Regions from separate parts of the Massilia sp. P2_C2 genome, predicted to be linked through region 2. Evidence: riboswitches for the same ligand, from Rfam matches in the RefSeq annotation. Region 2 holds a riboswitch; each other region holds the start of a gene.
The links. A riboswitch is a leader RNA that binds a small molecule or an ion and turns the genes downstream of it on or off. The one in region 2 is predicted to bind thiamine pyrophosphate.
Positions count from the first base shown of each region.

Region 1: it holds a riboswitch for thiamine pyrophosphate, as region 2 does, so the genes downstream of both, thiC (phosphomethylpyrimidine synthase ThiC) here and AC1DYX_RS20645 (TonB-dependent siderophore receptor) in region 2, are expected to answer to the same signal.
Region 3: it holds a riboswitch for thiamine pyrophosphate, as region 2 does, so the genes downstream of both, AC1DYX_RS12280 (D-amino acid dehydrogenase) here and AC1DYX_RS20645 (TonB-dependent siderophore receptor) in region 2, are expected to answer to the same signal.

Region 1 is NZ_JBFUDR010000013.1:33,402-40,807, forward strand. It holds gene thiC (phosphomethylpyrimidine synthase ThiC) at 1-1,470, opposite strand, end outside; TPP riboswitch at 1,547-1,650, opposite strand; gene AC1DYX_RS03070 (MOSC domain-containing protein) at 1,780-2,625, shown strand; gene AC1DYX_RS03075 (DUF971 domain-containing protein) at 2,725-3,009, opposite strand; gene AC1DYX_RS03080 (HEAT repeat domain-containing protein) at 3,006-3,971, opposite strand; gene AC1DYX_RS03085 (ABC transporter ATP-binding protein) at 3,990-4,832, opposite strand; gene AC1DYX_RS03090 (ABC transporter permease) at 4,829-5,650, opposite strand; gene AC1DYX_RS03095 (ABC transporter substrate-binding protein) at 5,653-7,059, opposite strand; gene AC1DYX_RS03100 (4Fe-4S dicluster domain-containing protein) at 7,081-7,314, opposite strand; partial or broken gene AC1DYX_RS03105 (FAD-binding protein) at 7,327-7,406, opposite strand, start outside.
Region 2 is NZ_JBFUDR010000196.1:1,429-11,792, reverse strand. It holds gene AC1DYX_RS20645 (TonB-dependent siderophore receptor) at 176-2,308, opposite strand; TPP riboswitch at 2,390-2,488, opposite strand; gene AC1DYX_RS20640 (DUF535 family protein) at 2,546-3,502, opposite strand; gene AC1DYX_RS20635 (glutathione S-transferase) at 3,772-4,479, shown strand; partial or broken gene AC1DYX_RS20630 (aldo/keto reductase) at 4,588-4,788, opposite strand; gene AC1DYX_RS20625 (MFS transporter) at 4,863-5,780, opposite strand; gene AC1DYX_RS20620 (LysR family transcriptional regulator) at 5,734-6,348, shown strand; gene AC1DYX_RS20615 (PhzF family phenazine biosynthesis protein) at 6,379-7,260, shown strand; gene AC1DYX_RS20610 (hypothetical protein) at 7,384-8,154, shown strand; gene AC1DYX_RS20605 (putative bifunctional diguanylate cyclase/phosphodiesterase) at 8,255-10,364, shown strand, end outside.
Region 3 is NZ_JBFUDR010000083.1:10,674-21,381, forward strand. It holds gene AC1DYX_RS12230 (response regulator) at 1-409, shown strand, start outside; gene AC1DYX_RS12235 (hypothetical protein) at 673-1,119, opposite strand; gene AC1DYX_RS12240 (response regulator) at 1,381-3,039, shown strand; gene AC1DYX_RS12245 (hemerythrin domain-containing protein) at 3,049-3,555, opposite strand; gene AC1DYX_RS12250 (sensor histidine kinase) at 3,714-4,427, shown strand; gene AC1DYX_RS12255 (EexN family lipoprotein) at 4,865-5,107, shown strand; gene AC1DYX_RS12260 (NAD(P)/FAD-dependent oxidoreductase) at 5,289-6,593, opposite strand; gene AC1DYX_RS12265 (hypothetical protein) at 6,673-7,188, opposite strand; gene AC1DYX_RS12270 (hypothetical protein) at 7,367-8,038, shown strand; gene AC1DYX_RS12275 (hypothetical protein) at 8,508-8,639, shown strand; TPP riboswitch at 8,761-8,863, shown strand; gene AC1DYX_RS12280 (D-amino acid dehydrogenase) at 8,980-10,233, shown strand; partial or broken gene AC1DYX_RS12285 (hypothetical protein) at 10,402-10,708, shown strand, end outside.

The DNA of each region.
Region 1 (7,406 bases), on a different contig from region 2:
CCAGCCGATGTTGGCGGCGCCGATGCCGGACGTGATGTGGTCGTAGCCGGGGGCGATGTCGGTCGTGAGCGGGCCGAGCGTGTAGAACGGCGCTTCGTGGCACTGTTCCAGCTGCAGGTCCATGTTTTCCTTGATCAGCTGCAGCGGCACGTGGCCCGGGCCTTCGATCATCACCTGCACGTCGTGCTTCCACGCGATCTGCGTCAGTTCGCCGAGCGTCTTCAGTTCGGACAGCTGGGCTTCGTCGTTGGCGTCGTAGATCGAGCCGGGACGCAGGCCGTCGCCGAGGCTGAACGCGACGTCATAGGCCTTCATGATTTCGCAGATCTCTTCGAAATGCGTGTACAGGAACGATTCCTTGTGGTGGGCGAGGCACCACTTGGCCATGATCGAACCGCCGCGCGAGACGATGCCGGTGAGGCGGCTTGCGGTCATCGGCACATAGGCCAGGCGCACGCCGGCGTGGACGGTGAAGTAGTCGACGCCTTGCTCCGCCTGCTCGATCAGCGTGTCGCGGTAGATTTCCCACGTCAGGTCTTCGGCCTTGCCGTGCACCTTTTCCAGCGCCTGGTACAGCGGCACCGTGCCGATGGGGACGGGGCTGTTCCGGATGATCCATTCGCGCGTCTCGTGGATATGCTTGCCGGTGGAGAGGTCCATCACGGTGTCGCCGCCCCAGCGCGTGGCCCACGTCATCTTCTCGACTTCCTCGCCGATCGACGACGTCACGGCCGAGTTGCCGATGTTGGCGTTGATCTTCACGAGGAAGTTGCGGCCGATGATCATCGGCTCCGATTCCGGGTGGTTGATGTTGTTCGGCAGGATGGCGCGGCCTTTCGCGATCTCGTCGCGCACGAATTCCGGCGTGATCTCGCGCGGGATCGCTGCACCGAACGTCTGGCCCGGATGCTGGCGGCCGATCATCTGCGCCATGCGCTTGCCGGTGGGGCCGGCGGCTTCCAGCGTGGCGAGGTATTCCTGGCGGCGCAGGTTTTCGCGGATGGCGACGTATTCCATCTCGGGCGTGATGATCCCCTGGCGCGCGTAGTGCATCTGCGTGACGTTGCGGCCGGCGAGGGCCCGGCGCGGCTTGCGCTGCAGGTGAAAGCGCAGCTCAGCCAGTTTCGGGTCGTTCAGACGTTCGACGCCGTAGTGCGACGTCGGGCCGGACAGCTCTTCCGTGTCGCCGCGTTCGCGGATCCAGCCGGCGCGCAGCGGGTCGAGGCCGGAGCGGATGTCGATGCGGGCTTCCGGATCGGTGTACGGGCCCGAGGTGTCGTAGACCCAGATGGGCGGATTCGGTTCATGGCCGAACGACGCCGGGGTGTCGGACTGGCGGATTTCGCGCATGGGCACGCGGATGTCCGGGCGGCTGCCCGTCACGTAGACCTTGCGGGAATTGGGAAGCGGCGCGACTGCGGCGGCATCGACCGTGGCGCTGGCGGAGAGGAATTTCGGATCGGCGTTCAAGTGCACTCCTTGTTGGTCACTGAAGATCGGCGATCCAGCTGAAGGAGGTGCGGAGAAACGGGCAGGCGAACGTGCACGCGGAACTCTGTAGCTTCCCTTCGCTGGCATTATCCAGATCAGGTTCGGAGGGTATTTCTCACCCACGCCGTCGACGACGGCGCAGGACCCCTAGCATGGTTGCCGCGGCCGGTGGCCGGGCGACGGGACGGAGTGTACGCAGGTTTTTCGGAATTGGCAAACGGGAAAGCGGTTGTGGTTTGGTGCATACTATTGACTTGCACCCAGAATTCCACTCCGCCGAAGCGATCCATGGCCAAACTCACACATCTGCTCATCTATCCGATCAAGTCCTGCGCCGGCATCGCCGTCCGGTCCGCCACCGTGTTCGAATCCGGCCTGTCCGCGCTGGGCGTGCACGATCGCGAATGGATGCTCGTGACGGAAGACGGCCGGTTCCTCACGCAGCGCGAGTACCCGCGCATGGCGCTGATCCGCCCGCTGCCGGACGACGGCCAGCTGCACGTGCGCGCACCCGGCATGGATGAGCTGACCTTGCCGCTCGCGTGGGACGAGACCGCGGCCAGGCGCGCGGTGACGATTTGGGACGACACGGTCGACGCGGCCGATTGCGGCGACGCGGCGGCCACCTGGTTCTCGGCCGTGCTGGGCACGCCGTGCCGCCTCGTGCGCTTCCACCGCGACGCCGTGCGTCCGACCAGCACCAAGTGGACGAACGGCGTGCCGGCGCAGACGCGCTTCGCCGACGGCTATCCGCTGCTGCTGATCGGCCAGGCATCGCTGGACGACCTCAACGCGCGTCTCGTCGCGGCCGGCCGCCACCCTTTGCAGATGGACCGCTTCCGCCCGAACCTGGTCGTCGACGGCCTCGACGCCTGCGAAGAAGATTTCCTGGCCACGCTGACCGTGGGCGGCGTCGAGATCCGGCCCGTGAAACCGTGCGCGCGCTGCCCGATCCCGTCCGTCGACCAGGCTACCGGGGTGCCGGGGCCGGATCCGCTCGACATCCTGCAGACCTACCGCGCGAATCCGCGCATGGAAGGTGCGGTCTGCTTCGGCATGAATTGCATCGTGGTGGCCGGGGCAGGTGGGGAGGTGCATCTCGGGCAGGAACTGGAAACCGAGATCGCGTTTTGACATTCGCGTGGGCACGGGGTGCCCACCCTACGGCCGCCCACATACGTAGGGTGGGCTCCCCGAGCCCACGCGTGAGATTAGCGATGTGTTGGCATTGCGTTAGTCCAGGCTCGCGAGCATTTCGTAGGGGTAGATACCCCGTCGATGCCCATCGCTGAACGCCAGGTTCAGCGCATAGGCCCCCACCGGCTCGATCGCCGCCAGCCGCACGGCGTCATCCGCTTCCACCGTGGCCCCGGCCCGGCGCAGCGCGCGGCATTCCGAGCACGGGCAGGCCGCGCGCAGCCGTGCGTGCGTGAGCGCCGCCATCCTGCCGTCAGGCCAGCGCAGCGCCAGCACGCCCCGCGCCGCGTGATTCTCGATGGTCTCGGGCACCGCCGTCATGCCGCGGCCTCGATCTGCTGGATCGCGAGCCGCACGGACTTGCGCACTTCCGGATCCGGATCGCTTTCCGCCTGGCGCAGCGCGGGCAGTGCGGCGGGTGCGCCGATCTCGCCCAGCGCCAGCGCCGCTTCCTTTCTCAGGTTGCTGATCGTGTGCGTGAGTGTCGCCACCAGGCCGGCCAGCGCATCGCGGCTGCGCAGGCGGCCCAGGCTGCGCGCGGCGCGCAGGCGCACCTGCCACCAGGCGTCGTCCAGCGCCGCGATCAGCGCCGGAGAGGCGTCGGTGAGCCGCAGCTTGCCGAGCGTCGTCGCCGCTTCCTCGCGCACTTGCCAGGCCGGGTCGGACAGGGCCGCAAGCAGGGCGACCAGCACCTTCGGCGTCTGTTCGGCAAAACCCAATGCGCCGGCCGCCGCGCGGCGCACGTCCGGCACCGGATCCTGAATGGCCAGGCGCGTCAGCGCGTCGACCGCATCCTGCCGTTTCAGGTAGCCCAGCACGGCGACGGCTTCGCGCCGCACGAGCGGATCGGCGTCTTCCAGCGCCGCCAGCGCGGGGTCGAAACTGCCGGCCACGCGCAACTCGCGCACGCCGCGCAACGCGGCCGCGCGCACGAACGGATCGTGCGTGTCGATGAAGGGCAGCAGCTCGCGCGCCGACGCGGGCAGCTTCAGTTCCGACAGGCTTTGTGCCGCGGCGGCCCGCACGTCGGCGTCCGCGTCCGACAGCAGGCGCGCGAGGCCGCGCACCGCGGCCGGCGACTCGAAGGCTTCCAGCGCGCGCGCCGCTTCCGCGCGCACGGCGGCGGCGTCGTCGTCGAGCGCAGCCAGCAGCAGGGGTACGTGGGCGTCGCCGTCCAGGTCGGCCAGGTCGAGCAGGGCGATGCGGCGCACGGTGGTGTCAGCGTCCTGCAGGCGAACAGCCAATGCAGCGAGTTCGGGATCGTCGTAAAAATCGGAAGTCACGGTATGTCCTTGCAGGGTTCAGGGAGGCCCCAGTGGGCTCAGGCGCGCCAGCGGCGTCACGCTGGCCTGCGGATGCAGCAGGTCCAGGCAATGGCGTTTCAGGCGCGTGAAGTGGCTCGACGTCATGACGTCCGGGTGGCGCGGACGTTCGAAATCGAGGCGGATCTCGTCGATGATGCGGCCCGGGCGCGGGCTCATCACGAGGATGCGGTCGGCGAGGAACAGCGCTTCGTCGATGTCGTGCGTGATGAAGATGATCGTCGTGTTCACGCGCGCCCACACGTCCAGCAGCAGCTCCTGCATCTTGAGACGCGTCTGTGCGTCGAGGGCGCCGAACGGCTCGTCCATCAGCATCACGCGCGGATGGTTGATGAGCACGCGCGCGATCTCCACGCGCTGCTGCATGCCGCCCGACAGCTGGACCGGATAGCGGTCCTCGAAGCCCGCCAGACCGACGAGTCCGAGCAGCTCGCGCGCCCGTTCGCGCCGCTCGCGCCGGGCGATGCCCTGCATCTTGAGGCCGAAGGCGACGTTGTCGAGCACCTTCTTCCAGGGGAACAGCGTGTGTTGCTGGAACACGAGGCCGCGGTCCGGATGCGGCCCGGACACAGGCGCGCCATCCACGTGGATGCTGCCGCGGCTGGGCGTCCAGTGGCCGGCCAGCGCGCCGAGCAACGTGGATTTGCCGCAGCCGGACGGCCCCAGCACGCAGACGAATTCGCCGGGCGCGATGGACAGCGAGACGTCCTGCACGGCGTCGAACGCCTGGGAACCTTCGCCGAGGCGGATGCGGAGGTTGTCGATCTCGATGGCGCCGCCCTGCGCCAGCCGCGCGCTTTCCAGAGACGTGGTCTGGTTCATCGTTTTCTCCTTTGCATGTGGTACCAGGGCATGGCGAGATCGCCGAGCTTCTTCACGAGCGCGCTGCTCCCCATGCCGATGACGCCGATGAACAGCATGCCGACGACGATGTCCGGGTAGTTCTGGATCGTGTACGCGGCCCACGTGTAGTAGCCGATGCCGAACTGGCCGGAGATCATCTCCGCCGTCACGAGGCAGAACCACGCCGTGCCCATGCCGATCGACAGGCCCGTGACGATGCTGGGCGCGGCCGCCGGCAGGATCACTTCCGTGAAGATGGTCCAGCGGCCGGCGCCGAGGCTGCGCGACGAGGCGACGAGACGCGGGTCGGCGCCTTCCACGCCGTGGATCGTGTTCAGGAGGATGGGGAACAGCGCGCCGATGAACGTGATGAACACCATCGACAGCTCGGACGACGGGAACATCAGGATCGCCAGCGGGATCCAGGCGACGGCCGGGATCGGGCGCAGCACTTCCAGCGGCGGCAGCAGCACGTCTTCCAGCCGGCGCGAGCGGCCGATGACGAGGCCCAGCAGGATGCCGGCCACGCCCGCCGCCACGAAGCCGGCGAAAACGCGCCACACGCTGGCCTTCAGGTGCAGGACCAGCTTGGGCGATTCGAGCAGCGCGGTGGCCGCGTCGAGTACGTCCTTGGGCGACGGCACGTTCTGGAACGTGACCAGGCCCAGGTCGAGGTGGTGCGTGGCGGCCCACTGCCAGGCCGCCACGCAGGCGACGAGCGACAACGCGCGCAGCAGCAGGCGGCCCGCACGGCGCAGCAGGGCCGGATCGATGGGGCGGGTGGCGGTGGACTCCATGATCAGATGGTCTTGCCGCCCTTGAGCGTATCGAAGTCGACGACCTTGCCTTTCACCTTGGCCGCCTGCGTCTGCGCGTCGGCCTTCAACAGGTAGGCGCTGACGTCCTTGCCGTTGCCGTCGACGACGAACCAGGCGTCGCCGGCCAGCAGTTTCAGGCCCGAGCCCTGGTCGTGGGCGTACACGGTGCGCACCTTTTTGCCCGCCTGTTCCAGCTTGCGCAGTTCGGCGATCGCCGTCGTCGCGCTCGCGTAGTGGCGCACGAGCGGCTCGCCCTGTACCCAGATCTGCGTCAGGTGGCGGAAGTCCGTGATCGGTTTGCCGGTGACGGCATCCTTCGCCTTCAGCGGCAGCTTGTCGTAGTTCTTCAGCTGCTTGTCGTAATCCAGCCCGGCCTGCCTGAACGCCGAACGAAGATAACTGTCGTCGATGAAGCTGTCGACGTCGATGTCGGACTCCGTGCGCTTCAGCAGGCGCAACGTCTCGATCGAGGTCTTGACGGCCTGGCGGTATTCCGGCTTCCACGTGAAGTCGCGCGTCTGCAGGCCGAGCGGCCCGTGGAACAGGTAGTTCACCTCGGCCTCGATGCCCGTGACCCTGGCGATGAGCTCACTGTATTTTTCCGGCTCGGCCGCGATCAGGCGGTCCGCTTCGATGGCGGCGCGCAGGTAGGCGACGACGACTTCCGGATATTTTTTCGCATACGCCGCGTCCACGAGGCTGCCGTGCAGGGTGGGCGCCTGGGCTTGCGAGCCGTCGTAGATCTTGCGGGCGAAGCCGCGGTGCGGGAACAGTTCGGCGAACGGGACGAAGTCGGCGTGCGCGTCGACCTTGCTGCCCTGCAGGGCGGAGCCGGCGACTTCCGGCGCCTGCGTCGTGATGTTCACGTCCTTGTCCGGATCCCAGCCCTGGGCCTTCACGGCGCGCAGCAGCATGCCGTGCGCGGTGGAGGCGAACGGCACGGAGATCGTCTTGCCCTTCAGTTCCGCCAGCGATTGCACGGGCGAGTTCTTCGGCACGACGATGCCGTTGCCGGAACCGAGCGTGCTGCCCGACAGGACGGTGATGAAGATGCTCTTCTTGCCCGCCTTGGCGTGCGCCGCGCCGTTGAAGGAGCCGGGGAAGTCGGCCATCGAGCCGATGTCCAGCTTGCTGGCCACCATCTCGTTCGTCAGCGGGGCGCCCGACGTGAAATTCTTCCATTCGATGTCGTACTTGACGTCCTTGTACTTGCCGTCGTGCGGCAGGTATTTTTCCAGCAGGTGCAGCTCGCGGATCAGCAGGCCGCCGGTGGCGCAGTTGATGGTCGTGTCCTGGGTGCCGATGGCGACGCGGATTGTTTCCGCTGCGTTGGCGCTGCCGAACGCGAGCAGCAGGGACAGCGTAACGAGTTTGTGGTGCAGTTTCATTCTTGTTGTTCTCCAGTGGGTTCAGCGCAGCAAATAAGGAATATCGACGTGGACGGCACCGGTCGGGCAGTCCTTCTCGCAGGGCATGCAGTACCAGCATTCGTCGAACTTCATGTAGGCCTTGCCCTTGACCATGTCGATGGCCAGCACGTCGAGCGGGCACACGTCCACGCACACGGTGCAGCCCTTGTGCGCGATGCATTTGTCTTCGTCGACGGTGACGGGGACGCTGGTGATGTTGATGGTGGTCGGCATGGGTTCTCCTGATCAGGCCGCGAGGGCTTCGGTCTTGTGCACGCGCAGGCGGCGGTAGGCGTCCTTCTCGCTGTCGTCGAGCGGGACGATGT
Region 2 (10,364 bases):
CTGTGCCCACGCGCGACGTATGCGATATGTTGGCGTTACGCGTGGGCACGGGGTGCCCACTCTACCTGGTTCAGTATGTTGGCGTTATTGTCAGTAGGGTGGGCACCCCGTGCCCACCAGACGTTCGCGGACCGTCATGCGTTTGGTGGGCACAAGGGTGCCCACCCTACCCAGTTCAGAAGTCGAACTGGGCCGACGCGCGAAACGTGCGCGGTGCGCCCGGCAGCAGGTAGCCGCCCAGCGCCGGCGTCACGTCGCGCCAGTAGAACTTGTCGAACAGGTTGTCCACGCGGGCGCGCAAGGTGACGTTCGTCGCGCCCCATTTCACGCCATACGACGCGCCCGCGCCGAACACGTGGTAGTCCGGCACGAACACCGTATTCTCGACGTCGAACGCCTTCTTGCCCGAGTACTGCCACGTGCCGTCCAGCTTCAGGCCGGGGATGGCATCCACCGCATACTGCACCCATGCCGTCGACTTGAACGCGGGGACGTCCGTCACGCGCTTGCCGTCGATGCTCGCCTGGCCGGTGCCTTCCTGGCGCGTGTTCAGCGCCATCAGCGACAGGCTCCAGTCCAGCGCCGGCGTGGCCCGGCCCTGCGCCGTCAGTTCGAGGCCGCGGTGGGTTTCCTTGCCGTTGCGGACATAGGTGTTGTTCGCGTCCGTGTACTCCAGGCCCTGGCGGATCTGGAACAGCGCGGCCGACAGGTTGATGCCGTTGTCCAGCGCGGCCTTGGCGCCGATCTCGACCTGGTGCGAACGCTGCGGCGCCAGCACCTGGTTCTCGTTCTTCGTCAGCATCGGAGCGACGCCGCCGTGCTGCAGGCCCTGGCTGATCGTGCCGTACACGTTCCAGTCGTGCGACGGGCTGAACACGAGGGCCACGCTCGGCAGCAGGAACGAATCGTCGCCATGCACGTAGTTCTCGATGTCGGGGACGTATTCGCTGCGCTTGATCTGCACGTGGCGCAGGCCCGCGTGCAGCGTGAGCTGGTTCGTCAGGCTGACGATGTCCTGCGCGAACAGCGCGCTTTCCTCGTCGCTGCGGCGCTCGAACACGGGGCCCGTCACGCGGTCGGCGGCGGCGTGCGGCGTCACGCGCGGGCTCCAGAGATTGCTGTAGCCGACGAGGTCGTAGACATAGTCGCCGAAGCTGTCGTGGCGTTCGGAGTACGACGTGCCGACCGTGAGCGCATGGCGCAGTTCGCCCGTCGAGAACTTGCCCTGCACCTGCGCCTGCACGCCCCACGGCGTCTTGCGCTCGCCCGTGCTCTGGTAGTCGTACACGTCGTAGTCGCCGTTCGAGCAGTAGCCCGGATAAAAGCCCGCGCCCTCGTTGCTGCAGCCGTAGGGGAAGGCGGTGAAGTCGTCGCGCTTGAACCAATGCTTGTTGCCGGAGACCGTCGCGAGCCAGTCCGGCGCGAGCTTGTACTCGAAGCGCAGGCCGAGGTTGCTGTCCTTCGTCGTGACGGGGCGCGTCCACGGCTGGTCGTTCAGCAGCATCCTGGCCGAGACACCGGTCGGCAGCACTTCGTTGCGGATCAGCTGGAAGCCGGGCGCCGTGATCTGGGCCTTGCGCTGGTAATCCATGTCCAGCTGCAACAGCGCGTCCGACGTGATCTGCCAGTCGAACGCGGCGGACACGAACTGGCGGTCGCCGTTGGCGCCGCGCACGTACGGGTGCAGGTCGGCGGCGGCCGCGTTGATGCGGTAGCCGAAACGACGGTCTTCGAAGCGGCCGCCCAGGTCGACCGTGCCGTACAGCGTGCCGCGCTCCGAGACTTCCACGGTGGCCGAGCGCAGCGGCGCATTCGTCGGGCGCTTCGTCACGTAATTCACGATGCCGCCCGGCGTGGCGATGCCGGCCGTCAGGCCCGCCAGGCCTTTCAGCACTTCGATGCGCTCCTTGTTTTCCAGCGGGATCTGCGTGTCGCCCGGGATCGCGAAGCCGTCCTTGCGGTAGCTGTAGTTGTTGTCCAGCGCGAAGCCGCGGATCGAGAACTGCTCGGCATAACCGACGGCGTTGTAGGCGTCCGCGACGGAGGCGTCGAAGCGCATCGCCTCGGTGGTTGAGCGGATCGACAGGTCCTGCATCTGCGTGCGGCCCATGGCGATGATCGAGGCCGGGGTGTCGAACAGCGAGGCCTCGCCGAAGCCGCCGACGCTGGCGCGGTCGACGGCGATAAAGCGGTTGCCCGTCACGACGACTTCGGCGATGGGGTGGGGGGTGTCCTGCGTCTGTGCGTGCGCGACGAAAGCTTGCGTGATGGCGCACGCGACTGCGGTGTACTTCAATTGTGATTTCATGGTCTGCTCAATTCGCGCGCCGATGGCTGCACGCTGCTTTTTTAAAAGCCGGAGCCAACTGGGGGAAGGGCAAACAAGGGGTGGAACTGCGTTGCGCTTTCCTTCGCTGGCATTATCCAGATCAGGTACGAAGGGTATCTCTCACCCGGAAGCGGACTTCCAGGACCCCTAGCGAAGGCGCGAGTGTAGCATAATGCGCGCCCCAACGTGGTGCATGTGTCAATAGACAAGCGGCCGTCAGGCCGGTTCGGGCACCGCCGCCGGGTGCGCCACGTGGGCCCGCGCGTGCAGCAGGTGGCGCTGGATGACGGAGCGGGCCGAATCACCGATCAGGCGCCAATGCTCGCGCCGCAGCGCCGCGCGCTTGCGGTGCTTGGACGGCATCTCGGACAGCGGCTTCACGTAGAACGGCAGGGCGATCAGATAGCCGTCGCGGCCCGGCATGGCCTCGCCGCCGAGGATTTTCCAGAAGCCGTCATACGCGTTGGCGAAATGTTTTTCGGGATCGGGATCGTAGGCGATGTGCGCTTCGCTGCGGATCGCGACGACCTTGTCCATGCCGAGCGCCAGCGCGATGCCCTGCATGGCGGCGAAGCAGAAGAAGCTGGGCGAGTTGTTCGGGAAGACGCGTTCGAACGCTTCGAACGCGGCGCCGGAATCGACCCAGCGGCCCTGGTTGCGCGCGATGAACGGGACGACGGGCATGTCGACGCCGACCATGTCGCCTTCGAGCCAGCTGAACGAAAGGCGGTGCAGGCATTTGCCGTCCGCGATCAGCGCGAGGGTAAGGTCGCCTTCGGCATTGCTGCGCGACGCCATCTCGAGCTGGATCATGAAACTGCTGCCGTCGGCCTCGTGCTGCCATAGCGGCAGCGAGCGCTGGCCGTAGACGGCGTCCATGTAACCGCCGTTGAACGTCGTTTCCTCGAACCGGTAATGGCTCAGCACGGCCTGCACGCGCTGGCGTGCCGTCAGGCCCTTGATCAGGTAGTGGCGGTGACTGAGGTGGTGGAACAGGTCGTCGTGCGCCTGTCCCGCGACGTGGTTGCGGTAGACGCCGAGTTCGCACAGCGCGCGGTGGTCGCGATAATGCGCCAGCACACGCAGGCTCCGTGCGACGCACAGCATCCACGACGACAGGTCGTATTGGCTCCGACGGGCCATCCAGTGTTTGGTCAGGTGAGCGAAAATCATGGTGCGCTCCGGATTCGTTATCGGTGGTTCATCTTGCCCCGCCCGCCAAACTGGCGAGCGGTATTGTTAAACTGAAACAATTAGTTTTAAAAACACAAGATTACTGCCGCCAATAACTGTTTCCCACTTTTTTTATTGTTGTCCTCATGTCTCTCTTTATTGATCTTTTGTCAGGCAAGTGCCAGACGCAAGACTAGCACGATTGCCGCGCCAAATATCGAAATCCTGCTCAATAATTGAGTCAGACCGAACAAGTTGAGGAGCGAGGCATGGTGTATGAACTTTTTTATTGGCCGAGCATCCAGGGGCGCGGCGAATTCGTGCGCCTGGCGCTGGAAGAAGCGGGCGTGCAATACGTGGACGTGGCGCGCGAGCCGGGAGGCATGGCGCGCATGATCGCGGCGATGGACGGTGCCGACCACCCGTCGTTCGCGCCGCCGTTCCTGAAGGCGGGCGACGTGACGGTCGGCCAGACCGCCAACATCCTGATGTTCCTGGGCGAGCGCCACGGGCTGGCGCCGCAGGATGCGCAGGGAAAATACTGGGCGAACCAGATTCAGCTGACGATCGCCGACCTCGTGGCGGAGTCGCACGACACGCACCACCCGATCGCCACGTCGCTGTACTACGAGGACCAGCGCCCGGAAGCCAAGCGCCGCGCGGCCGATTTCATCGACACGCGTATCCCGAAGTACTTCGACTGGTTCGAGAACATCCTCGCGCGGCCGGAGCCGAAGGACTATCTGATGGGCGACACGGTTTCCTATGCCGACCTGTCGCTGTTCCAGCTTGTCGCCGGCCTGCGCTACGCCTTTCCCAAGGCGCTGGCCCGCATCGACGCGGGCTATCCGCTGCTGGCCGCGCTGCACGACCGGGTCGCCGCCCGGCCCCGCATCGCGGCGTACCTGAAGTCGGAACGGCGCCTGCCGTTCAACGAGGAAGGCATCTTCCGGCACTACAAGGAGCTGGACAAGTAGGGTGGGCACCCCTGTGCCCACGCGTAACGCCAACGGGGCGCAAATGTCCGCGTGGGCACGAGGTGCCCACCCGACGGATCGTTTAGGCAGAGGCGGTTCCAGCAGAGGTTAATCCCAATGCGGTGCGAAGTCGGGATCGACGAGGCGTTTGCCCCGGTCGAGCGCATCGATGGCCGTAAGATCGTGCACCGACAGGATCAGGTCGCGCGCCCGCAGATTGCTTTCCAGGTTGGCCCGCCGCGTCGACGACGGAATCACGGCATGCCCACGCGCCGGCGCCCACGCCAGCGCTACCTGGGCCGGCCTGGCGGTCCTTCAGGCGGAACGTGCCGAGGCCCAGTTGTGGAATGGTGATGTGCATGTCGAATCCTTGAAAAATATGATCAATGCATGGCGGCGACCTGTGCCGCACGTACGGTGTGCGTGGTCGGATCGCGCCGGTCGAGCCAGCCGGCCAGCGTGGTGAGCAGGAAGGCGCCGCCGACGATCAGGCCGCCGCCCCATGCGCCCAGCGCGATGCCGACGTTGAACGCGGCGATGTTCAGGCCCGACGCCACGTCGACGGCGCCTGGCGCGTCGCGCTCGGCGCGGCGCACGACATAGACCTGCGGGCCCGGGACGTTGCCGAAGGCGACGGCGCCCCAGGCGAGCACGGTGACGAGGACGGCGACCTTGCTGGCGGCCGTGAAGCCGAGCACGAACAGCACGAGGGCCAGCAGCGCGAATACGATCTGCAGCGCACGCACGGGGCCCTTGCGGTCCGCCAGCCTGCCGCCCCATATGTTGCCGAAGGCGACCGAGACGCCGTACACGAGCATCACGAGGCCCACGCTGGCGGGCGTGAAGCCTGCGACCTGTTCGAGGATCGGTGCCAGGTAAGTGAAGGCGATGAACGAGCCGCCATAGCCCAGCGTCGTCATCGCGTACACGAGCAGCAGGCGCGGTTTCTTCAGCACGGACAGCTGCGTGAGCAGGCTGGAGGGCGCGCTGCCGGCGATGCCGCGCGGGACGAGCAGGGCGATGCCGGCGAACGCGATCACGCCCAGCAGTGCCACGGCGAGGAAGGGCGTCTGCCAGCCGAAGCGCTGGCCGATGAAGGTCCCGAGCGGCACGCCCGTCACGAGCGCCACGGTCAGGCCGCTGAACATCAGCGCGATGGCACTGGCCGCCTTCTCCTTCGGGACGAGGCTCGTGGCGATCGTCGAACCGATCGAGAAGAACACACCGTGCGCAAGGCCGGTGAGGAGGTCCCCAATGCTGGACGTGGGCGCGCTGGCCGCATTCGTCGCCGTGATCGACACGGGTTCGTTTTCCGGCGCGGCCGAACGGCTGGGGCAGACGCCGTCCGGCGTGTCGCGTACCATCGCCCGCCTGGAGCGGCAGCTCGGCATGACCCTCATCCACCGCACGACGCGCCGCCTCGATCTCACCGAGGAGGGCGGCTGGCTGCTCGGCCGCGCACGCCGCATCCTGGCGGAACTGGACGAGACGGAGAGCCTGGCCGCGCATGCGCGCGCGCAGCCGGCGGGCATCGTGCGCGTGAACGCCGCGACGCCCACGCTCGACCACCTGATCGCGCCGCTGCTGGCGGACTTCCTCGACACTTGGCCGCAGGTGCAGCTGGAGCTGACGAGCGGCGAGACGATCCGCCACCTCGCGCTGCGCGGTGCCGGGATCGTCAGCCTGTCCGACTTCCTCACACGCGCCGACGTGGCCGCCGGCCGCCTCGTGCCCTTGCTGGACGCCGCCGCGCTGCCCTGGACCCAGTCCGTCTGGGCCGTGTTCTACAAGCAGGGGGCGCTGGCGCCGCGCGTGAAAGCGCTCGTCGACTTCCTCGCCGAGCGCCTGGCCGCCGTGCTCGACCCCTGATCCATTCATCCACACGCAAAGGATCCACGCATGAACGAACATTCCACACTACAGACCCCCGATGGCGCGGACGTCCTGCGCCTCGCGGCATTTTCGGATGGCGACACGGGCGGCAATCCGGCCGGCGTCTGGATCGGCGCCGCGTTGCCGCCGCCGGACGCCATGCAGCGCCTGGCGCGGGAGGTCGGCTATTCGGAGACGGCGTTCGCGGCGCCGCAAGGGCAGGGGTGGCGGGTGCGCTATTTCTCGCCCGCGGCCGAAGTACCGTTCTGCGGCCACGCGACGATCGCCCTCGGCGCGGTGCTGGCGCGGCGCGCGGGCGACGGCGTATTCGCCCTGCACCTGAACGGTGCCGACATCACGGTCGAAGGGCGCACCGATGGCCCGCATGTTGCTGGAGCGCTACAGTCGCCGCCTACGTGGAGCCGCCCGGCCGATCCGGCCCTCCTGGCGGAGGCGCTGGTGTTGTTTGGTTACCACGAGGCCGACCTCGACCCGCGCATCCCGCCCGCGCTCGCCCACGCGGGTGCGGACCACCTCGTGCTGGCGCTCGCGAGCCGCGACCTGCTGGCCGCCATGCGCTATGACCAGGAGGCGGGCCGCGCATTGATGGCGCGGTATGGCCTGACGACGATCGTGCTGGCCTGGGTCGAGGATGCGCAGCGTTTCCATACGCGCAACCCGTTCGCCATCGGCGGCGTCCATGAGGATGCCGCGACGGGGGCGGGCACGGCCGCGCTGGCCGGCTATCTGCGCGACCTCGGGTGGCCGCACGGCGGCACCATAGCTGTCGTGCAGGGCGAGGACATGGGCATGCGCTCGCGCCTGCGGGCCGATGTCGGCCCTGTGCCGGGCAGTTCGATCCGTGTCAGCGGCACTGCCCGACAATTGTTACAAAAGCATGAAATGTGATCATGATTTCCTGAAAATTGAAATAGGGGCAAAAGGCATTCTTTTTCAACAAATAGGGACCCCCTGCAACGTTGATAAAGTTCAAAGCAAGTCACGTTTCTGAACATCAACTCAGGAGTCGCTATGGAAATGAATCTCCCCGGTGCGCTGCGCGCCAGCCCCGCACACACCGCTCTTGCCGGTAAGGCGACCGAACGCCTGCCTTTCACGATCCGCCGCGTGGACAACGAGGCCGACCTGTGGAAGGCGGTGCGCGTGCGCCATGCCGCGTACCACCGCCATGTGCCGGAATTCGCGCGTCAGCTCGTCCGCCCCGAGGCCAGTGATTTTGGCGACGATGCAATCGTTTTCCTGGCTGAATCCAAGCTGGACGGTACGCCGCTCGGCACGGCGCGCATGCAGACCAATCTCCACGAAACGCTGCACGTCGAGGAATCCGTCGCACTGCCGGAATGGCTGCGCGGGCAACCGCTGGCCGAGATGAGCCGCCTGGGCGTCGACAACGGCCGCCTCGGCCGCCTGGTCAAGACGGCATTGCTGAAGGCGGGCGTCCTGTATTGCCAGCAGAACGGCATCGCCTGGGCGCTGGCGACGGGCCGCGCGCCGATCGACCGCCAATACGAACAGCTGACTTTCGTCGACGTATTCCCGGACCAGGGCTTCGTCCCGCTGCGCCACGTGGGCAATATCCCGCACCGCGTGATGGCCTTCGACATCACGACGATCGAAGCACGCTGGACGGCCGCGCAACATCCGCTGCTGAACTTCTTCTGCCACATCCATCATCCGGATATCGACATCAGCGGCCGTGCCGGCGTGCGACCGCCGCAGCCGAGCGCGGGCCGGATCGGTGTTGCACAACCTGCATCGGAACAATACGAATTGGTTGCTTGATCAAATAATTGCATGACGGCACTACTGTAAAGCTGTATCCTTGCGAGACGATAACGACCGCCCGTAACGACGGGCCGCGATACCACCCTCGCAGAGACTCATGCAATCCACATCTCCCGGTCACCGGAACCTGCCGGGCTTGGCGCAGTTCGCGCTGGACCTGATGTTCCGGGCATTCGCCTACTATCTGATTCCGATCGCGATCGGCGTCGCTTCCATCGTGGCCCTGCTGTGCTGGGACAGCCAGTACGTGTCCGGCGGTGGCGATACGCGCGCCATCCGCGTCCTGCAGGAAAAAGTGCCGCTGAGCCCGGTCCAGGCCGAGGCCCGCCTGCACGACGGCGACGCCGTGCCGTATTTCGACACCCATTTGTCCGAGACGCCCGTCTGGTTCCGCTTCGACACGCGGCAGCGTGCCCCGGGCACGATCATCGCCGACGTCATCGAATTCCCGTCGCGCCACGCGGTCGACATCGCCTGCTGGGACGCGACCACGCTGCAGCCGCTCGGCTCGGCCACGCGCGAGCGCGGCACGCAGGCGCTGTACCTGACCAAGGCCGGTTTCGCGCTGCAACTGGCGGAACTGCCGTCCACGATCCTGTGCCGCGGCCGCTTTTCGGGACCGGCGCGGCTGAATGTACTGCAATGGCCGGAAGCGGCCTTCGACCATTCGATCGAGGATTACCACCGCAAGTCGGGCCTGCTCGACGGCGGCATGATCGTGCTGGCGCTGTTCGTCCTGATCACCGCGCTGATCAACCGGCAGCCGCTGTACGTGCTGTTCTCCGGCTGGCTGATCCTGAACCTGCGCATCGGCGGACTGTCGGCCGGCTGGGATACCCAGTGGCTGGGCATGACCGTGCCGCCGGAATGGATGCTGACGGGCCGTTCGCTGACCATCGCGCTGTACGGCGTGTCCACGCTCACGCTGTACCAGGAACTGTTCCGCGACGACCTCGCCGGGACGCGCTGGGCCATCCCGCTGCGCATCACGCAATGGGCGTGCCTGCCGCTGCTCCTCGGCGCCATTGTCCTGCCGTATGGCACGTTCCTGCCGATGCTGTGGGTGATCATGGCCTTCGGCTTCTCGCTGATGACGGTGGGTCTCGTCTCGATCATCCTGCGCTCGCGCAACCGCGTGGCGGGCTGGTTCGCGGCCTCGTTCGCGCTGACCTATGTGGCATCGCTGGCCGAGGTCGTGTCGGCGGCGCTCGGCATGCACCAGGTGCTGAACGTGATCAACAGCGTCACGGCGGCGCTCGCGTCCAGCCTGCTGGCCGCGCTGGCCGTGGCCGAACAGATGCGCATGGAGACGCAAAAGCGCCGCGAAGCCCAGGAAAAGCTGGAGCACGCCTACGAGGCGATGCCCGTCGGCCTGTTCACGCTCGACATGTACGGTAACTTCGAGAGCGCCAATCCGGCCATGCGCAGGATGCTGGGCATCACCGGGATCGTCGCCGGCCGCACGGCGTGGAAGCAGTTCTTTGCCGGCAGCCTGTGGACGGAACTGCTGGAACAGGTGCAGGCGAGCAGCCATGCCGAGATGCAGGTCGCGAGCCGCGACGGCGCCCAGCGCTTCATGGTCAGCGCCACCCTGGCGCGTGGCCGGATCGAAGCCGTGCTGCAGGACGTCACCGAACAGTACAAGGCCACCGAGCAGCTGCGCTTCATGGCCAACAACGATCCGCTGACGAAGGTCTTCAACCGGCGCGGCATCGAAAAGATGTTCGACGGCGCCGCGCAACTGCTGAACGCGGGCAAGCCGCTGGCGCTTGCGTACATCGACCTCGACCGCTTCAAGCTGATCAACGACCTGTTCGGCCACGCGGCCGGCGACGAAGTCCTGAAGCAGGTGTGCGAGCGCATCGAACTCACGCTGGCCGGCGGCCAGAAGATCGGCCGCGTGGGCGGCGACGAATTCGTGATCGTCATGCCCGACACGGCGATCCCGCTGGCGACACTGATCTGCCGCGGCATCGTCGAGCGCATCGGCGGCACGCCGTACCGCGTGGGCGACAAGGCATTCCACGTGCGCGGTTCCGTCGGCCTGATCGAAGTCTCGCCGGGCATGCCGATGAAGGATGCCGTGTCGACCGCGGACCGTGCCTGCCGCGAAGCGAAGGGCGGCCACAGCGACGGCCTCGTCGTGTACGAGCGCGGCTCGAACGCATTCCAGGAGCGCGCCAACGAACTGAACCTGGTCGCGCGCC
Region 3 (10,708 bases), on a different contig from region 2:
GGTGTCGCAGCGTCTTTTATCGAATTCGCGCAAGGAAGACACCGTGGCGCGCCTGGGCGGCGACGAATTCATCGTCCTGCTGGCCGACGTGCACAGCCTGACCGACGCGCAGGGCCCGGCCGCCAAGCTGGTCGAGGCGCTGTCCGAACCGTTCTTCATCAACGACCTCACCTTGCAGCTGTCGACGAGCATCGGCATCAGCCTGTATCCGGACGACGCCGAGAACGTCGTCGACCTGATCAGCATTGCCGACTACGCGCTGTACGAAGCCAAGCGCGCCGGCAAGAACCGCTACTGCGCCAACGGCAGCGCCGCCCGCCAGGCCGCGCTGGCCGTCAAGCCGGCCATGCCGACGCCGGCGCCCTCGCCGGCCGTCCTGCCTTCGGCGGAGCTGGTGCAGCACCGCTGACGCCAGACCTTCAACCAACCACGCCCGTAGGGTGGACGGGTCTCCCGTCCACGCGGTGATACGCACAGTCAAAGTCGTCGAGTACGTGAGCGGAGCCACGCGGTGATACGCACAGTCAAAGTTGTCGAGTACCTGAGCGGAGCCGTTCGTTGGACGCGTGGAGTCATTGAGTCCGGGGGACTCAATGACAAGCCGTCCACCCTACCAAAAACAAACGGGCGCGGCCTTCCACGGCCGCGCCCGTCCGGGATCCAAAACGCGGTTCAGGCCGCGCCAGCCGTCTTCTCGCCCCCCGGCCCGAGGGCCCGGCAGCCGATGGCTTCCTGGTTATGGGCCTCGATGGCGGCCGCGTTCTGGTGGTCCGAGCTGGCATCCACCTTTTCCGGCGGCACCTCGATGCGGGTGATGCTGGACGCGACGGAGACCGGGTCGCTGGCCGGAAACGTCATTTCCACGGCTTCGTCGAGCAGGGTTTCCTTGGCGACGGCCTCGCGCGGTTCGGTTTCGGCGCTGGCCATCGTGCGGATCGCGCGTGCCCATTTGACGAGTTTCAGGTCGGCCAGCTCGGCGATGGTGTTGATGCCGAACGCATCACGCAACGCGTCCGCCTGTTGCTGGGTGACGTTCCGCAGTGCGGTCACCGGCTGGTTGACCAGTTCCCGGAAACATTTGTCATGATGGGAATCATTTACGATGATCTGAATATTCATGTCTGTCCTTTCAAGTTGGCGCCTGGTCCTTCTCTGACATGGTTGGCGCAGACACGTTTTCAATATCGCACAGGGTCTCGACGCGGTATGTGCGGCAGCGAACGATGCTGCCCGGTTGCCGCGCACGATTGAAACTGGGTATTACCGGGCCGTGCTATCATGACGTATTGCAACAGTTTTTATCAATTTATTTTGCAAAGCGGCACGCTCTGCTATTCTGCCGAGCTTGTGAATACGTGTACCTAGCCTGTACAAAACGCCGTGTCCCACATCGATAAACCAAAGATTCTCGTCGTCAACGACGATGCCGCCAGCCTGCTTGCACTGACGAGCCTGCTGGAACAATGGGCCGACGAAAGCAATTACGAGGTCTTGTCGGCGCGCTCCGGCCAGGACGCGTTGCGTCAGGTGCTCCGGCACGATTTCGCCGTCATCCTGCTCGACGTCAACATGCCCGGCATGGATGGCTTCGAGACGGCCGAAGCGATCCACCAGCGTCCCCGCTCGGCCGATATCCCGATCATCTTCGTGACGGCCTTCCTCGCCGACGAGATCGACCGGCTCAAGGCTTACCAGCGTGGCGCCGCCGACTTCATGTTCACCCCGGTGATCCCGCAGGTGCTGCGCGCCAAGGTGCAGGTCTTCGTGGCGCTCGCGACGAAGAACGAACAGCTCAAGCGCCAGGCCGAAAAACTGTCGCAGCGCACGACGGAACTCACCGCGACCAACAAGCGCCTCGTGCGCGAGATGGAAGAACGGCGCGCGGCCGAACGCAAGAGCAGCGCCAAGGATGAATTCCTCGCGATGCTGGGCCATGAATTGCGCAACCCGCTGTCGGCCATCAGCAGCGCCGCGTCGCTGCTGGGCATGCCGGGCGTCGGCGCCGAGTCGATCGCACGCGCACGCCTGATCATCCAGCGCCAGAGCCAGCATTTGTCGCGCATCGTCGACGATCTGCTGGATCTGTCGCGTGCCATGTCGGGCAAGATCCTGTTGTCGCGCAAGCGGCTCGACATCGCGACGCTCGTGTCGAGCTGCCTGGACACGTTCCGCGCCACCGGCCGCATGGCCGGCTACGACATCGACGCACGCCTGGCGCCCTCCTGGGTCGACGGCGACCCCACACGGCTCGAACAGATCACCAGCAACCTCATCGATAATGCGCTGAAGTACACGCCGGCCGGCGGCCGCGTCGCCATCACGGTCGCGCAGGACGGTACCGACGTCGTGTTGCGCGTGAGCGATTCGGGCGTGGGTATTGCGCCCGACTTGCTGCCGCACGTATTCGACGTGTTCGTGCAGGGCGCGATCTCGATCGACCGCTCGCAGGGCGGCCTTGGCATCGGCCTGTCGCTCGTGCGGCGTCTCGTCGAACTGCATGGCGGGACGGTCAGCGCCAGCAGCCCCGGCACGAGCAGCGGCAGCACGTTCGAGATCCGCCTGCCGCGCGTGGAGGCCGCAGCCGCGGACACGCCGGCGCGCGCCCGGCCACACGAAGCCGCCAAGCCGACGGTGCTGCTGATCGAAGACAATGACGACGGCCGCGAGATGATGGCGACGATGCTGGAGTCGTTCGGCTATCCCGTGCTGCAGGCCGGCGACGGCGTGGAAGGCGTGCGCCTGGCGTGTGCCCACAACCCGGATGTCGCCCTGGTCGACATCGGCCTGCCCGGCATCGACGGCTACGAGGTGGCGCGCCGGCTGCGCGAGGATCCGGCCGCACGTGCCATGCGGCTGATCGCGCTGACGGGCTATGGCCTCGAAGAAGACCAGCGCCGCGTGCTCGACGCGGGCTTCGACCTGCACCTCGTCAAACCGGTCGAACTGAACGCCCTGCTCGAGCAGCTGGGCGCCGCGGCGGCGCGGCCGCGCGAAGGCGAACCGGTACCGGCCCCGGCCTCGTCGGCCGCGGCCGGCTGAAGCGCGCCGTTACAGCGTATCCATCAACTCCTGCTTGCGCATGGCCATTTCCTGGCCCAGCGCGAGCAGGTCGAGGCCGCTCTTCTTCACCTTCGCGAACATCTCTTTCTCTTCCTCCTCGACGTGATGGTCGACCTGCTCGCCGAGGACTTTCACTTTCGCGTCGAACAATTCATCGTCCGGCTCCATTTCCTGCAACTGCTTGATGAGATCCTTCGCCGCGGCATGCTCGACGATGGCCTCTTCGACCAGGTCCTCGGCGTCCTCGACCTGCGCGCTCACGGCCGGATAAAAGATTTCCTCTTCGATCGTCGTGTGGGCGATCAGCGCCTTGCAGATCTTTTCCTTCAGCTTTTCCTTGCTTGCCCTGGCGCGGTCGCCCAGCTGCTCGAATTGCTCGAACATCTCATGGACTTCGCGATGGTCCGCGGTCAGCAGGGCAATGGCGTCCTGGCCCGCGGCCATGGCGTTCGACTGGGTGCCGGCCTGCGCACCGGATTGCGTTCTCGTAGTCATCTTGGGCTCCTTCTTCACTAGGGTTTTGGCATCGGCCAGAGCCCTCAGCTTCGCGCGGAATGCAACACCGCACTGTACGGGAACTCACAAAGACGATTCCTGCGCCGCCCCGGCCCAAGCTGTTGTATCATCCAGAGAAACATAATTTGGTTGCCTCCATGAAAGTTTCGGAACCTCATCCGCCGGATTCCGGGGAAGACAGCCAGCATGCGGCGCGTGCCGCCGAGCTGGCCGAACTCCTGGCCCACCTGACGACCTGCTGGGACGAAGACCGGCGTCTGCTGGCCCGCCGGCTGCACGACAGCCTCGGCTCGTCGATGACGGCGCTGACGATGCATCTCGGCCTGCTCGCGCAACACCTGCAGGAGCAGCCGCAGCGCGATCGTGCCGCGCAGATGAAGCAACTGCTGAACAACATTATCGAGACCAACCGCAAGATGCAGTTGGCGCTCTGGAACGACAAGCTCGAATTCCTCGGGCCGAAGGCGGCCATCGCGGAGCTCGTGCAGGAATGGGGCCGCGAACACGGCATCAAGGCGCGCGCCAGCATGCCGGACGACGATGCCGACTACAGCCGCGCCCAGGGCGTGGCGCTGCTGCGCTGCGCCGAGGAAGGCCTGCGCAACGTCCTCAAGCATGCGCAGGCGACGTCCGTGGACGTGATCCTCGACGACGATGGCGACCAGGCCATGCTGACCGTGCGCGACGACGGCGTGGGTCCGGGCGCGGGCGTCGCCCCTTCCCTCAGCTGCCACGGGCTGCGCATGCTGCGCGAGCGTGCCCGCGTGCTCGGCGGCTCCCTCACCCTCGGCCCCGGGCCGGACGGCAAGGGGTCGGCGCTGACCCTGATCCTGCCGAAGCAGAACGCCTGATTTCTTCCGCCGCAGCTTAAAACCTATTCGTAGGCACGAACTGGTCGGCGGGCGGGGGCAGGCCCCGCCACACCAAGCCGCTTGCAATGGGCATTTACGCCAGACGGCCCGTCGACACGGGTCAGCAATACCGCGACCTCCTCGCCACCCATACGTGCTGGCACGATAGACCATGTCGCTTCCTTCTGCCAGCTCGACAACAGCGGCTCCCGCCTGTGTCAGCGCCTGGGTCCGTTCGCACACCAAGGCCATGACGCTGCCGAGACTGACACCCATCTTCACGATTTCGGTGTAGCGGGAGCGAGTCACCTGGCCGACATTTTCTCGACAGTATGCGCGATAAATTGATCTGCCGAACAAGGGGTATAAGATTGACAAGAATCATATATATTTTGTCAGCATTTATTTACTGACGACATCATTGGACGGGGGCGTTGATGACATCTCACACCATTCTGCTTGCCGCGGAGGGCGGCACGGTTCGTGCAATCCTTGCAAGCCTGTGTCTCTTCTCCGCTGGCTGCTCCGATTCCACGACCGTCGATTACTACTACAACCACCAGCTTGAGGCACGCGAAAAGCTTGCGTCCTGCCATGAAGAGCCACTCGGCGTGCGGAGTTCCGAGGCCTGCATGAACGCGGTCCAGGCTGTTCGGAAATGGGCCAAGACAATGCAATAAACATCGCTCATTTGCACTCCGCAAGCTGTTCACTTTCCGACATACCGAAAAGCTTCCGGCACTTGATCACTGCAGTCATCCCTGCCTCGGAGATGTCGCGCAATACACAACGCCCAAGGAGCATATGATGTTCGGGTTTCGGAATCGCTGTCGGTATGTTGAACGGTATCGTTAGGGATACCTAGTGCAATTTGACGATCGGCGTCGTCCTGCGGATCAGGAAGCGCCCCAGCGCCATCAGGCCCGTGCGCAGGGATCCGAGCACGGCCTTGTGGTGCAGCAGGTGCAGGCTCATGTACATGATGCGCGCCATGAACCCTTCCACGAACAGGCTGGCGCCACGCAGTGAACCCATCAGGTTGCCCACCGTGGTCTCGCGACCGATCGACACGAGCGAGCCGTAATCGCGGTACACATAGGGCTCCAGCGGCGGCGGATGGCCGCCCGTCAGGTTCATGAACGTCTTGACGAGGTAGTCGGCCTGCTGGTGCGCCGCCTGGGCGCGCGGCGGCACCGGTTTGCCGTTGCCGTCCGTGCACGCGGCGCAATCGCCCAGGGCCCATACGTCGGCCACGCCTTTGACGCGGAGATGCGCATCGACTTCGATCTGCCCGCCCTTGGCGACGGGCAGGCCCAGCGCGCCCAGGAACTCGGGCGCGCGGATGCCCGCCGCCCAGACGCACAGGTCGGCCGGGTAGACATTGTCCTTGCTGTCGTTGACCTGGTGCCTGTCGATCCGGCTGACACGGCAATCCGTGACGACTTTGATCGCGCGCTGGTCGAGCAGGCGCGTGGCCGCCGTCGACACCCGTTCGGGCAGCGGCGCCAGGATGCGCGGCGCGCCCTCGATCAGCGTGATGCGCACGTCGCGCTGCACCTGCAGCCGGCGGAAGCCGTAGGCGGCATAGGCGCCGGACGCTTCGCGCAATTCCGCCGCCAGTTCCACGCCCGTGGCCCCGCCGCCGATGATGACGATGTCGAGGCCGGCGTCAGGACCGCCATCTTCCTTCTGCTGCTCGGCCTGTGCGAGCAGGCGCAGCAGGCGCAGGCGGAACCGCTCCGCGTCCTCGGTGGCATTCAGGGAAATCGTGTGCTCACGCGCGCCGGGCACGCCGAAGTAGTTCGACGTGCTGCCGACCGCGATCACGAGCGAGCGATAGCCGAGCTTGCGTTCCGGCAGCACTTCCTCGCCATCGCCGGGCCCAACGACGGCAGCGATCGTCAGCCGTTTTACCCCGGTGTCCAGCGCCGTCATGGCACCGTACACGAAGCTGAAACCGCGATCGTGCGCCAGCATCTGGTACGACAGGCCTTCCTGGTGGATATCGAGCGTACCGGCTGCCACCTCGTGCAGCGACGGCTTCCACACGTGGTACAGACGGCTGTCGACCAGCGTCACCTTGCCGGGTCCGAGTTTGCGGCCCAGCTTGCAGGCCAGTTCCAGGCCACCCGCCCCGCCGCCTACGATCACGATATCGCTCTGCAAGCCTGCCTCCGTGGATAACGCCCGTCTGTCGGGCTCGCAGAGCAGTTTACTACGGGGCGGCGAAAGGCCCCGTCACGGATCAGTCGCGGTCGTGGCCATGGCCATGGCCGTGGCCGTTGCCGTGCCCTTCGCCATGACCGCGGCCATGTTCCCAGCCATCGCCATGGCCCCGGCCGTGGCCCGGACCGTCGCGGTATTCCACGCGCTCGACGACGCGCACCTCACGCGGACCGCCCTGGTAACCCTCGCGGTAGCCGCCGAAATGCTCGCGGTAGCGCGGGACATAGGTGTTCGTATACCACTCGTCACGGACGAACAGCACCGGACGGCCGCAGGCGCCGTAGCGGCCGCAGAACTTGGCCCAGTGCTTGCGATGCCCCGGCGGCACGCGCAGGTAGACGGGTTCGGCCACATACTGCGGCGCGGGCGCGATGATGACCGGCTGCGGCGCGTACACGACGGGACGCGGCACGTAGTCGCCGATGTCGATGCGGCCGTAGAAGCCGGGCTGGCCGACGCTGACCGATACGTTGGTCTGCGCCAGGGCGGGGAAAGCGGCGGCGCACAGCGCCACGCCGAAGATCAGGGATTTCATGATGACCTCGCTGTGAATGGATGATTCGAGTTTATCAAACGAAATGTCATGTGCAATTGGCTGCAACAGATGCTTACATAGTCGTTGCGTGCAGGATACGACACACCGGGCCATAAACGTTCCTTTGCGGCAAGTGCACGGTTACAATCGCGAATCATATTCCATAGGAAGGCTTCTGATGTTCGCGAAACACACCGTGCCGGCTGTTGCAGCCCTGCTGGCGGCTGGTGCCGCCAGCGCCCAGGTTGGCGCCACGGCCGATATCGGCACCACCGGCGTGGGCGCCCACGTCGTCGTGCCCATGACGACCCAGCTGAACGGCCGCTTCGGCGCCAACTACCTCAAACACGACTTCGACAAGACGTCGGATGGCGTCGACTACAACTTCAAGGGCAAGCTGCAGACGTTCGACATCCTGGTCGACTGGTACCTGACCGAAGGCGGCAGCTTCCACCTGACGGGCGGCGCCGTCTACAACGGCAACAAGTTCGACGTTCGTGGCAAGCCGAACGGTAACGGCACGTTCAACATCAACGGCAACCTCTATACTGCCTCCGACGTCGGCATCCTGAGCGGACGCGTCGACTTCCGCAAGGCCGCGCCCTACCTCGGCATCGGCTGGGGCAACGCCCTGGCGCAACCGGCCGGCTGGCACGTCACCACGGACCTCGGCGTGTTCTACCAGGGCAGCCCGAACGTCCAGTTGGCCGTCAGCGGGTGCACGGTGTCGTCGACCGTCTGCAACAGGCTGGCCCAGGACGTCGAAACCGCGCGCCGGAAACTCGGCGACGACACGAGTTCGTTCAAGATCTACCCTGTCGCGCGCATCGGCATCGGCTATCGTTTCTAAGCGAGGGCGGCGCACCGCGCCGTGCGGCGTTCCACAGAAACGACGCCACGAGCGTTACCCCTGAGTGAACCTTCCGCACCTATCAGGATCAAACTGGTAAGCACCATAAGTACGATCACCAATAGTACGATCACCAATGGGCCGTCAGTCAATCCATACCGCAGACATATCACGTTCGCGAAAACCAAGCGGACACGAACGAGGGTTGCGGGGGGCGCAAACGAAGCGCATTTTGCGTTTGGCGTGACGGTCAAATCGGTTTGCATCGGCTCGCATCCGGCGCCTTAACGGCGCAGTCTGCGCTACCCGTGGCGAGTCCGGCGGCAACGTCGGGCACTGCCGCCGAGATTTGTATGGCGGGAGGCGGGGAAGTGACGCCTGTCAGATACGAACACGGTCAGCAGGACGGTTCGGGGCAGGAAGAGAACGGTGTACACTTATATGCACACCTTTTTTGAAAGCAGGGCCTATGAAATCGCATCGTGTGCGCTGGAGCCTGCTGCTCCTTGCCTGCCTCATGATGGTGGCCTGCCACGACCGGCGCGAACCGGTGAAACCCACCGTTACGCTGGCCGTAGCCACCGTCGCCGCCACGGCCTGACCGCGCGCCGCGCGGCACGCCACCCGATCCGGCCGCGCCCGCGCGCCGGCGGGCTCGCATTGTCCTTTCTCCGTCCGCTTTACCGCCACGTGCTCGTCCGGTTAGAATCGTCCCTGCCATAAGGCAACGCTAGGGGTCCTGCAGCCGCATCGCGGCGCGGGTGAGAAACACCCTCTGAACCTGATCTGGGTAATGCCAGCGAAGGGAAGCGGATACGGTGTCTCGCCGTTCTGGTCCTTTCGCGGGTGCCCGTCACCACGACGCCAACGAGGAGCGGCATGCACTGTCCTGTTTCCAATCATTCCTTGCGCCTGACGCCATCCGCTGAGGCGGTGCGGCAATGAACGTCATCGTCCTGGGTGCCGGCATCGTCGGCACCGCTACCGCATGGTATCTGCGCGCCGCGGGCCACGACGTGACGGTGATCGAACGCCAGCCCGGTCCCGCGCAGGAAACGAGTTTCGCCAACGGTTGCCAGATCTCCGTGTCGCATGCGGAACCATGGGCCACGCCGGCRGGCCTGCTGAAAGTCATGCAGGCGCTCGGCCGCGAAGACGCCCCGCTGCTGTTCCGCCTGCGCGCCGACCCGCTGCAGTGGCGCTGGTGCCTGCAGTTCGTGCGCGAATGCGCCCCGGGCCGCGTGGCCGCCAACCTGCGCCGAATCGTCGCCCTGGCCGACTACAGCCGGCGCAGCCTGCAGGCGCTGCGCGCCGAGACGGGCATTTGCTACGACCATCTCACGCGCGGCATTCTCCACTTCTATACGGATGACAAGGAATTCGACAGGGCCTGCCGCGCGGCCGCTGCGATGCGCGACCTGGGCTGCCCGCGCATGACGGTCGACGCCGACGAAGTCGTGCGCATCGAACCGGCGCTGGCCCCGGTGCGGCGCAAGCTCGTGGGCGGCGACTTCACGCCCAGCGACGAATCGGGCGACGTGTACCAATTCACGACGCAGCTCGCCGCCCGCGGCGCGGACGCCGGCATCCGCTACCTGTACAACACGACGGTCACGCGTCTCGTGCCCGACGGCGACGTCGTCCGCGCCGTGGAAATCATCGACGCCGACGGCCGGCACGGGCTGATGCACGCGGATGTCGTCGTCGTCGCCCTGGGCAGTTTTTCCGTGCAGCTCCTGGCCCCACTCGGGATCCGGCTGATGATTTATCCGGGCAAGGGCTATTCCGCCACCTACCCCATCGTCGACCCGGACGCGGCGCCCACGGTATCGCTGACGGACGATGGCCACAAGCTCGTGTTCTCGCGCCTGGGATCCCGGCTGCGCGTGGCCGGCACATGCGAGCTGAACGGCTACAGCCGCGACCTGAATCCCGTGCGCTGCGCCGCCATCACGCGCCGCGTGCGCGCCTTGTTCCCCGGCGCCTGCGACTACGACGCCGCGACGTACTGGGCCGGCCTGCGGCCGCTGACGCCGTCGAACGTCCCATACGTCGGCCGTACCCGCTATGCGAACCTGTACCTGAACACGGGCCACGGCACGCTCGGCTGGACGATGGGCTGCGGCTCGGGGCGGGCCATCGCGGACATTGTTTCGGGCCGAAGGCCGGAAATCGCCCATAATTTGCAATGCTGACAATTCGCAACTTTCGGTAAACTTTACACATCTCCAGATTGTCACAGATTCTCATCACGCAAGTCTTTGATTGCGCTCAAAATGTGTGCATAGGAACGCTCCTTGCATACATAGTAATTGCAGTATCCGATCGTTATGAAACCGAAAAACGAATCCAGGAGCTACGTGATGAAATCTACTGTTCCGAGATTGGCAGCAACCGCGGCACTTCTAACCAGCGCAGCGCCGGCCTTTGCAAACCTGGTCTACCAGACTGGTGCCCAGCAAACCGGCACCGGATTGGGCGCCGTGAACACTGTCGTGACCGTGCAGGACAACGGCAACGGAGCGCAACAGAACGGCACCGAATCGGGCTGCGTCACCTACACCGGCGGCAATCCGGCAACCCCGGCTGAAACTTGCCTGTTGAGCTTGCAAGGCGGAGATAACACCGCCGGAAACGCGGGCAACAATACTTATCTGCTCAGCGACGTCA